Regions from separate parts of the Actinoalloteichus hoggarensis genome, predicted to be linked through region 2. Evidence: riboswitches for the same ligand, from Rfam matches in the RefSeq annotation. Region 2 holds a riboswitch; the other holds the start of a gene.
The links. Region 2 has a riboswitch for S-adenosylmethionine ahead of thrC (threonine synthase). Riboswitches for the same ligand answer to the same signal wherever they lie in the genome.
Positions count from the first base shown of each region.

Region 1 (4,209 bases), 1.0 Mb from region 2:
CGCCGACGCAGTCGCCGCGCCGCGTGTCCCTCGGCGACATGGAAGGCATGCTCGTCGACGCCGGGAACGCCGTGGTCGGCGACGGTGCTGCCGAGCGAGTAGACGAGGGTGTCGTAGCCGAGCTGGTCGGTGCCCTCGTCGTCGGTCACGGAGACGGTCCGCCGCTCGGCGTCCATGGCGGTGACGTGTGCCAGGCGCAGCCGGACGCCGGTGTCGGCGAACAGCTCCGCCAGCTCGTGTCGACGGGGATCCAGGCCTGCGGCGAGCTGATGCAGGCGCATCCGCTCGACGAAGTCGGGTTCGGCGTTGACGGCGGTGATCTCGACGTCGTCGGGGTGCAGCCGGCGGGCGAGGGCCCCGGCGGCGAAGACTCCGGCGTATCCGGCTCCCAGGACGATGATGCGATGTCGCATGGCTCGTACTCCCGTCTGTCTGGACGCCCTTAGAACGGGGCGGCAGCCGGATCCCTGACAGAACGGTGACGTGATCTGGCTCACTATCCGGTGGCGGTGTCTCCGGCCTGGGGCCCGGGGATGTCGTGTTCCAGGCGATGCCGCAGGCCGCCGGCAGCCAACCGCCGGGCACCAACCGCCGGCCGCCAACCGCCGGCCGCCAACCGCCGGTCATCGGCCGCAGGCAGGCGGCTGGGAGGGACGCCGGTGGAGATCGCGACGCGACGTCGGCAGCGTGAGGCGGGCCCGGCGGCCGTCGTGACCACGCCGCCCCGGCCGGTCGAGAAGAGCAGGCATCCTCGGCCTGCCACGTCTCCGCCGTGCCGGGAACCTTGCCGGTGGGAGGTGCGCCGTCCGCGTCGTCGGCGGGACCGTCCTCGGCTCGGTCGTCCCGAAGCGACTCCGCCGGTCCTCGGCGCTGCTGCCTGCGCGGACTCCGTCGAGCCCGCCGCCGCCGAAGCGTCGGCCTGCGGCCGTCGCGCGCCTGGCATGGCCGCGCGTTCGGCGTCGACGTGACCACTCGGCGCCCTCGAAGACCGCCCCGTGTCCTTCGCCACGCCCGGCGCGTCGGCTCGTGCCTGGAGCCCATGTCGTGCCGCCGCGTCCGTTGGGCGAAACGGGTGTCGTCGCCCAGGTGTGGCCTGAATCTACTTGCGCGGGAACTCGCTTGTCGGTTTTACTCTGTGAGACCGACCATCCTGAGCGGCTGAGAGACCTGGCTCGACGACGCCGCAGCAACCACCCACCCGTTGGGCAGGTGCTAACGCCAGGACCGATGGAGTCGTAGTGTTAGTTCAGTTCATGCTCACGCGCCGACGTGTGGTCGACCAGTGTCGTCGAACCGCTTCCGGCTGTCGGGTCCACCTCGCTGCATCCCGAGACTGACCCCCGGTAGTCATCGCCCCCCTTTCTCACCGCCCCCTCGTCGGGGGCGGTCTCAGCGTGCCGCCCGTGAGCGGCCCGGCGTCGTGGAGCAGAGATGATCACTGTCGAGAAGCTGACCAAGACCTTCCCCGGCAAGAAGGGCGTCGTGCACGCCCTGGACGGGGTGACCCTGTCCGTCCCGGAGAGCACCGTCTGCGGCGTCGTCGGGCCCAGTGGCGCGGGCAAGTCCACGCTGGCCCGCTGCATCGCGCTGCTGGAGCAGCCCGACAGCGGTTCGATCACCGTGGAGGGCACCGACCTGGTGTCGCTGCGGGGCCGTGACCTGCGGGCCGCCCGCCGCCGCATCGGTGTGGTGCCGCAGGGCGACTCGCTGCTGCGGCAGCGCACCGCGGCGGGCAACGTGGCCCTGCCGTTAGAGAGCGCGGGCGTCAGCCCGGCGGCCCGCCGGACGCGGGTCGTGGAGCTGTTGGACCTGGTCGGACTCACCGACAAGGCGGGCAGCTACCCGGACCAGCTCTCCGGCGGACAGCGTCAGCGGGTGGCGGTGGCCAGGGCGCTGGCCGCCCGGCCGTCCGTGCTGCTCGCCGACGAGCCGACCTCCGCACTCGACCCGGAGACCACCGGATCGGTGCTCACCGTGCTGGACCGCGTGCGAGCCGAACTCGGCGTCACCGTGCTCGTGGTCACCCACGACATGGCCGTCGTCCGCCGGATCTGCGACGACGTCGCGGTGCTGGCCGACGGGCAGATCGTGGAACACGGCAAGGTGCTTGACCTGCTCACCGTGCCCGGCAGCAGGATCACCGCCTCGCTGCTGCCCGAGATCGACCAGGCCGCCGGCCTGGCCGGCAGCGCGGCGCGGGCCGACGTCGTCGCCGAGGTGGTACTCGTCGGCTTCGCGGCCGTCGGGGCGCTGCTGCCGGAGGCGGCGAATCGCTTCAACGTCGAGCTGGCCATTCTCGGCGGCGGGTTGACGCGGCTCGGCGACACCCCGGTGGCGCGGTTCCGCATCGGTCTGACCGGCGACCGGGCCGAGGCCGCGCTGGCCTGGCTCGGCGACCACGAGGCGACGATCCGTCGCGCCCCACAAGAGATTCCAGGAGTAGCCGCGTGAGAGAACCGACCCCGTGGGATCGGGTCTTCGACCTGGTGTCAGCCGCCACCGGAGACACGATCTACATGGTCGGCATCGCCACGATCCTCGCCGCGCTCGGCGGCATCCCGCTCGGGGTGCTGCTGCACATCACCTCGCCGACGGGCCTGAGCCCGCGGCCGGTGCTGCACCGGGTGCTGGGCGTGGTGGTGGACATCGGCCGTTCGCTGCCCTTCGTGGTGCTGCTGGTCCTGCTGGGGTCGGTCACCCGGACGCTGGTCGGGACGACGATCGGGCCGACGGCGGTGATCGTCCCCCTCACGGTCGGCGCGATCCCGTTCGTCGGCAGGCTCGTCCAGGCGGCGTTGCGGGAGGTGAACGCCTCGGTCGTGGAGGCGGCGATCACCACGGGTGCGAGTCGGACCCGCATGGTGCGCAGCGTCCTGCTGCGGGAGGCCGGCCCGGCGCTGGTGGCGGCGATCGGCGTCACGGCGGTGACGCTGATCGGCTACTCGGCGATGGCGGGCGTGATCGGCGGCGGCGGGCTCGGCGACGTGGCCATCCGCTTCGGTTATCAGCGCAACGACACCCGAATGCTGTGGGCGTCGGTCGTGGCGCTCGGCGCGCTCGCCTGGTTCACCCAGCTGCTCTTCGACCGGCTCGCGCGGGCCATCGACCGGCGGCGGTCGGCGCTGAAGATCTGACGCCGAACCGGGGCTGACGCTCACCGGGGCGGCCCGGCCCCTCTCGATCGACATCCGACGTCGACGCCGGTCAGTGAGCCGTCGGGTCTGTCCACAGTGGACTCATGACGACCGCGTGACCGACCGCGTGCGACGACGACAGACCTCGAAACACCGAAGAAGTTCCGCAGAACGGAGACATCGCCATGCGCACCACCCGTCGACTCAGAGACGTGACCGTCCTGCTCGCCGCCTCGGCTGCCGTCCTGGCGGGCTGCGGAAGCGAGGACGCCTCGACGACCGACGAGGCCGCCTCGACCGACGGCCCGCTGCGGGTCGGCGTCAGCCCCGTGCCGCACGGCGAGATCCTCGAGTTCATCGACCAGGAGCTGGCCGCCGACGCCGGGCTGGAGCTGGAGGTCGTCCCCTTCAACGACTACGTGCAGCCCAACACCGCGTTGCAGGACGGGTCGCTGGAGGCCAACTACTTCCAGACCATCCCGTACCTGGAGAACTTCGAGATCGAGCACGGCGGCGAGTACGAGTGGATCGAGGCCGTGCACCTCGAACCGCTGGGCCTGTACTCGGAGAGCGTCGAGTCCGTCGACGACCTGCCGGACGGCGCCACGATCGGCGTGTCCAACGACCCGGCCAACCTCAACCGCGGCCTTCAGCTCCTCGCCGACAACGGGCTGATCACCCTGCGCGAGGGGACCGAGGGGCAGGCCACCGAGGCCGACGTCGAGGACAACCCGAGGAACTTCGAGTTCGCCCCGCTGGAGGCCGCGCAGCTCGCGGTGAGCCTCCAGGACACCGACGCCTCCGTGATCAACGGCAACTACGCCATCGACGCGGGCCTGAGCCCGGCCGACGACTCGATCCTGTTGGAGGAGGCGGAGGGCAACCCCAACGCCAACGGCGTCGTGACCACGCCCGCGCTGGCCGACGACCCCAGGATCGCGACGCTCGTCGAGCTGCTGACCTCCGACGACGTCCGCCAGTTCATCGAGGAGAACTACGACGGCGGCGTGCTGCCGTCGTTCTAGAACACACGCGTGACGAGGCGAGGGCGGGGTGGACATCGGTCCGCCCCGCC
Region 1 is NZ_CP022521.1:721,037-725,245, forward strand. Features, by position in the region: gene AHOG_RS03400 (NAD(P)/FAD-dependent oxidoreductase) at 1-413, opposite strand, end outside; SAM riboswitch class I at 1,143-1,234, shown strand; gene AHOG_RS03405 (methionine ABC transporter ATP-binding protein) at 1,432-2,451, shown strand; gene AHOG_RS03410 (methionine ABC transporter permease) at 2,448-3,134, shown strand; gene AHOG_RS03415 (MetQ/NlpA family ABC transporter substrate-binding protein) at 3,320-4,159, shown strand.
Region 1: linked by a shared signal. The riboswitch ahead of AHOG_RS03405 (methionine ABC transporter ATP-binding protein) and the one ahead of thrC (threonine synthase) in region 2 are both predicted to bind S-adenosylmethionine.

Region 2 (4,209 bases):
GCCATCGCGCAGCGCGCGAACAAGCTCTGAGCCGACCCGAAAGGGCCTCGGCCCGCACGGTGTCCGGATGATCGACGACCCGACGAGCTGTCACGGTGAGCAGCCGATGTGACGAGCCATCGTGGCCCTCCGGAACCGACACGGAGCGGTGTCACGCATCAGCGGAAAGGGCGTCTCGGGATAGCCGAGACGCCCTTTTCGCATCCGGCCTGGCTTACCATGCACGGTCCGCCCTCGACCACGAACAGGTTCCCGCCCGGGCGATCCGCGCCTCGTCGGCTGGCTCGCATGATCCCGTGCGACGCCGAGATGCCAGCCGCTCCCTCCCATGTCCTCGGCGAGTCGGCGCCGAAGCCGTGCCACAGCTCACCCGGACGGGACACCCGTCATGCGTTCGGAGGAGAGTCGTCCCGAGCGCCGCTGAACGAGCTGCCGCCGATCTCGCGAAGAAGATCACGAATGCGGGCATCCACGGGCCCCATCCCGCGGCGCACGGTCCCGGCGGTATCCGCCGAGGGCCACAGCCCGAGTCCGGAAGCGTCTCGCGATGACAGGTCGGTCACGCCCGCGTTCGTGGTGGCCGACGTCCGCCGAGTCCGTCCGACAGCGCTGACCGGACGGGTCGCCGCCGGCTGGGGCGCGACAGGAACGACGGCACCGCACCCTCCCGCCGCACCGCCGGTTCGGCCGAGGCCGCTCGCACCCGGCAGCGCATCTCCTCACGACACCACCGCAGGTCGGGCACCGCGTAATCACCTTGATCAGCGGTGCCATCCCGATCCGGCGATCGCTTCCGGCGACCTGCCTGCCCTGATGAAGAACCGCCGGGTCCGTGCAAGCGGCCACGCGGGTCCCGTCGCCGCACGGCATCGGCACGCCCTCCGACTCCGGCCCACTCGCCGATGGCGGCGCCCAGCCTGGCAGGTCAGTGGCGGGCCCGCGCCTCGATGATGCCGAACACCGCACGCTCCAGTGCATAGCTCGCGTCGGCCGCCTGCCCTTTGACCTCCCCGTTGAGCCGAGCGACCAGGCGCATCGCCTCGGCGAGCCCGGACTCCTCCCAGCCGCGAACCTGGGTACGCACCTTCTTGATCTTCCACGGAGGCATGCCCAGCTCCCCCGCGAGTTGGAACGGGTCTCCGTTGCGGGCTCCGCGTACCAACGCGATGCTGCGCACGGCGTCGGCCAAGGCGTCGGCGACGAGGACGGCGGGCACGCCCAGCGCCAACGCCCACCGCAGTGCTTCCAGCGCACCTGCTCGATCCCCGGTCACGGCCTTCTCCGCCACCGCGAACCCCGTCACCTCGGCCCGGCCACGGTGGTACCGACGCACCGTCGCCTCATCGATCGGTCCCTCGGTGTCGGCGACGAGCTGGGTGGCGGCCGCGGCAAGCTCCCGAAGATCGGATCCGATCGTCTCGACCAGCGCGGAGACGCCGCCGGGATCGATACGCCCGCCTGCCTGACGGACCTCGTTGCGGACGAAACCCTCCCGCTCGGCCGCCCTGGTGATCTTGCCGCACTCCTGGACGGCCACGCCCGCCTTCCGCAGGGTGGCAGGAAGCTGCTTCGCCGCCTTGGCGCGGCCGCCGCCTGAATGGACGATCACCAGCACGATCCCGTCCTCGGGCTGCGGGCGATACGCGATCATCGCCTCCGCGAGCTCCTGGCCGGTGTCCTGTGCCGCGTCCACGACGACCACCCGACCCTCCCCGAACAGCGACGGGCTCACCAGCTCCGTGAACCGGGGAAGGGTCAGCTCGGCAGCCTTGACCCGCACCGTCTCGGTCATCGGATCGGTCTGCTTGGCTGCCTCGGACGCCGCCCGCACCGCACGCTCGACGAGCAGCTCCTCCTCGCCGAGGACGAGCTGAACCGGAGCAGGCTGGGCGACTCGCGTGTTCACCCGTTCATCCTGGCACGGGTCACCGACCGACCCTCCCGGAGCCGCATCCAGCCGCTGCTGAGGCTCACAGGCTGTGGATTCGCCGGACCGGTCTCGAGCCTGCGGCAAGAACCCGAGCAGGCGGAACGGCCATCCACGCCTTTCGCCGTGTGTCCGTTCTCCCGGGCGTCCGCTCCCCGGCCGACGAACCCGGGATCGCTGATCACGGCCGTCCTCGCCCGGAGCTCGCCCGCGAGCAGTCCGCCTGGACCGGCTCGTGTGCCCGTCGCCGCAGTGCACGGCGTCCTTCTCCGCGCACGTCGCCACGGTTCCACACCGGGGGCACCGAGTCGCCGCCCTGACCGGTCCCACTCCTCGGACCGAGGCTGGTTCGGACCCGTTTCGATGCCCTAGGGTTGGCGACACAACTGAACACTTCATCCAGAGGGGTAGAGGGTCCGGCCCTGCGAAACCCCGGCAACCGGCGTCGAAGCGCGACCACGTCCTGTGGCATTCGACGATCACGGTGCCAATTCCGGCCCGCACCGCGGGAAAGATGAGGAGAGGCCTCGCCATGACGACGACCCTGCGCACGAATGCCACGCTGGATCTCGGTCCCGCCGCCGCCCTGTCCTGTCGGGAATGCGGCAATCGGACTCCGTTGGCCGCCGAGTTCGCCTGCGCCGAGTGCTTCGGTCCGCTGGAGGTGGCCTATGAGTTCGGCACGATTCGCCGTGAGGACATCGAGGCCGGTCCTCGTTCCATCTGGCGGTATCGCGGACTGCTTCCCGTCCCCGCCGACGTCGACGACCATGCCAACACCCAGCCCGGCCTGACCCGCCTGATTCGCGCGGACCGCCTCGGTGCCGAACTGGGGCTGAAGAACCTGTGGGTCAAGGACGACACCGGCAACCCCACCCATTCGTTCAAGGACCGTGTGGTCGCCGTGGCCCTGGCGGCCGCCCGGCAGCTGGGCTTCACGGTGTTGGCCTGCCCCTCCACCGGCAACCTCGCCAACGCCGTCGCCGCGGCGGCGGCCCGAGCCGGCTGGCGCTCGGTCGTGCTGATCCCCTCCTCGCTGGAACGGGCGAAGGTGCTGACCACCGCCGTCTACGACGGGGCGCTCATCGCCGTGGACGGCAACTACGATGACGTGAACCGCCTGGCCACCGAGCTGGCCGCCGAACACGAGGACTGGGCGTTCGTCAACGTCAACGTGCGGCCGTATTACGCCGAGGGGTCGAAGACACTCGCCTTCGAGGTCGCCGAGCAGCTCGGTTGGCGCCTGCCCGAACAGATCGTCGTGCCGATCGCCTCAGGGGCGCAGCTCACCAAGGTCGACAAGGGCTTCCAGGAACTGGGCACGCTGGGTCTGGTCGAGCCGACGCCATACCGCGTCTTCGGTGCTCAGGCGACCGGCTGCTCCCCCGTGTCGACCGCGTTTCGATCGGGCGGCGATGTGGTGCACCCCGTGCGGCCGGACACGATCGCTCGCTCGTTGGCGATCGGGGCGCCTGCTGACGGCCCGTACGTACTGGACGCGGTGCGACGAACGGGCGGAGCGATCGACGACGTCAGTGATGACGAGGTGGTGGCAGGCATTCGCCTGTTGGCCCGGACCGAGGGCGTCTTCACCGAGACCGCGGGCGGCGTGACCGTGGCCACGACGAAGAAGCTCGTCGAGGCGGGCAAGCTCGACCCGGAGGCCGAGACAGTCCTCCTGATCACCGGCGACGGGCTCAAGACACTCGACGCGGTCGCGGACCATGTCGGCCCCAAGGCCACGGTGCCGCCCTCCTCGAAGGCAGTGCACGAGGCGCTCGGATACTGACCGAGGCACACGCCGTTCCACCGCCTTACCAGCACTCGCGGGGCGTCGGATGCGGGGCAGGGCTCGTGGCGGCGCAGGCGGGCAGAGGGCGCAGGCAGTTGGCAAGGAACAGGGCGTAGGGCACCGGCGATCTGGGTACGTCAGCGGTCACGCTCCAATTGGCGGGTCAGCAGCGAGCTGGCGGGTCAGCAGCGAGCTGGCGAGTCAGTTGATCCGGCGCGGCAAGTCGCTCGGTGCGACGACTCGGTCGGGTGAGGGACGCCGCCTGCGGCAGACGACGTGGCACGCGGTCTTCCGCGGCCACGACTCGATCGCTTCCGACGACGAACCCTGCCGCAGGACAGACGACGTGTCAGGGCCGACGGCGGGCGGCCCGGGCGACAGACTTCGGGCCATTGAGCGTGATCGAAGGCCCACGCCCACGCCCACGCCCACGCCCACGCCCACGCCCACGCCCACGCCCACGCCCACGCCCACGCCCACGCCCACGCCC
Region 2 is NZ_CP022521.1:1,753,666-1,757,874, reverse strand. Features, by position in the region: gene rpsT (30S ribosomal protein S20) at 1-30, shown strand, start outside; gene holA (DNA polymerase III subunit delta) at 926-1,906, opposite strand; SAM riboswitch class I at 2,320-2,448, shown strand; gene thrC (threonine synthase) at 2,460-3,716, shown strand.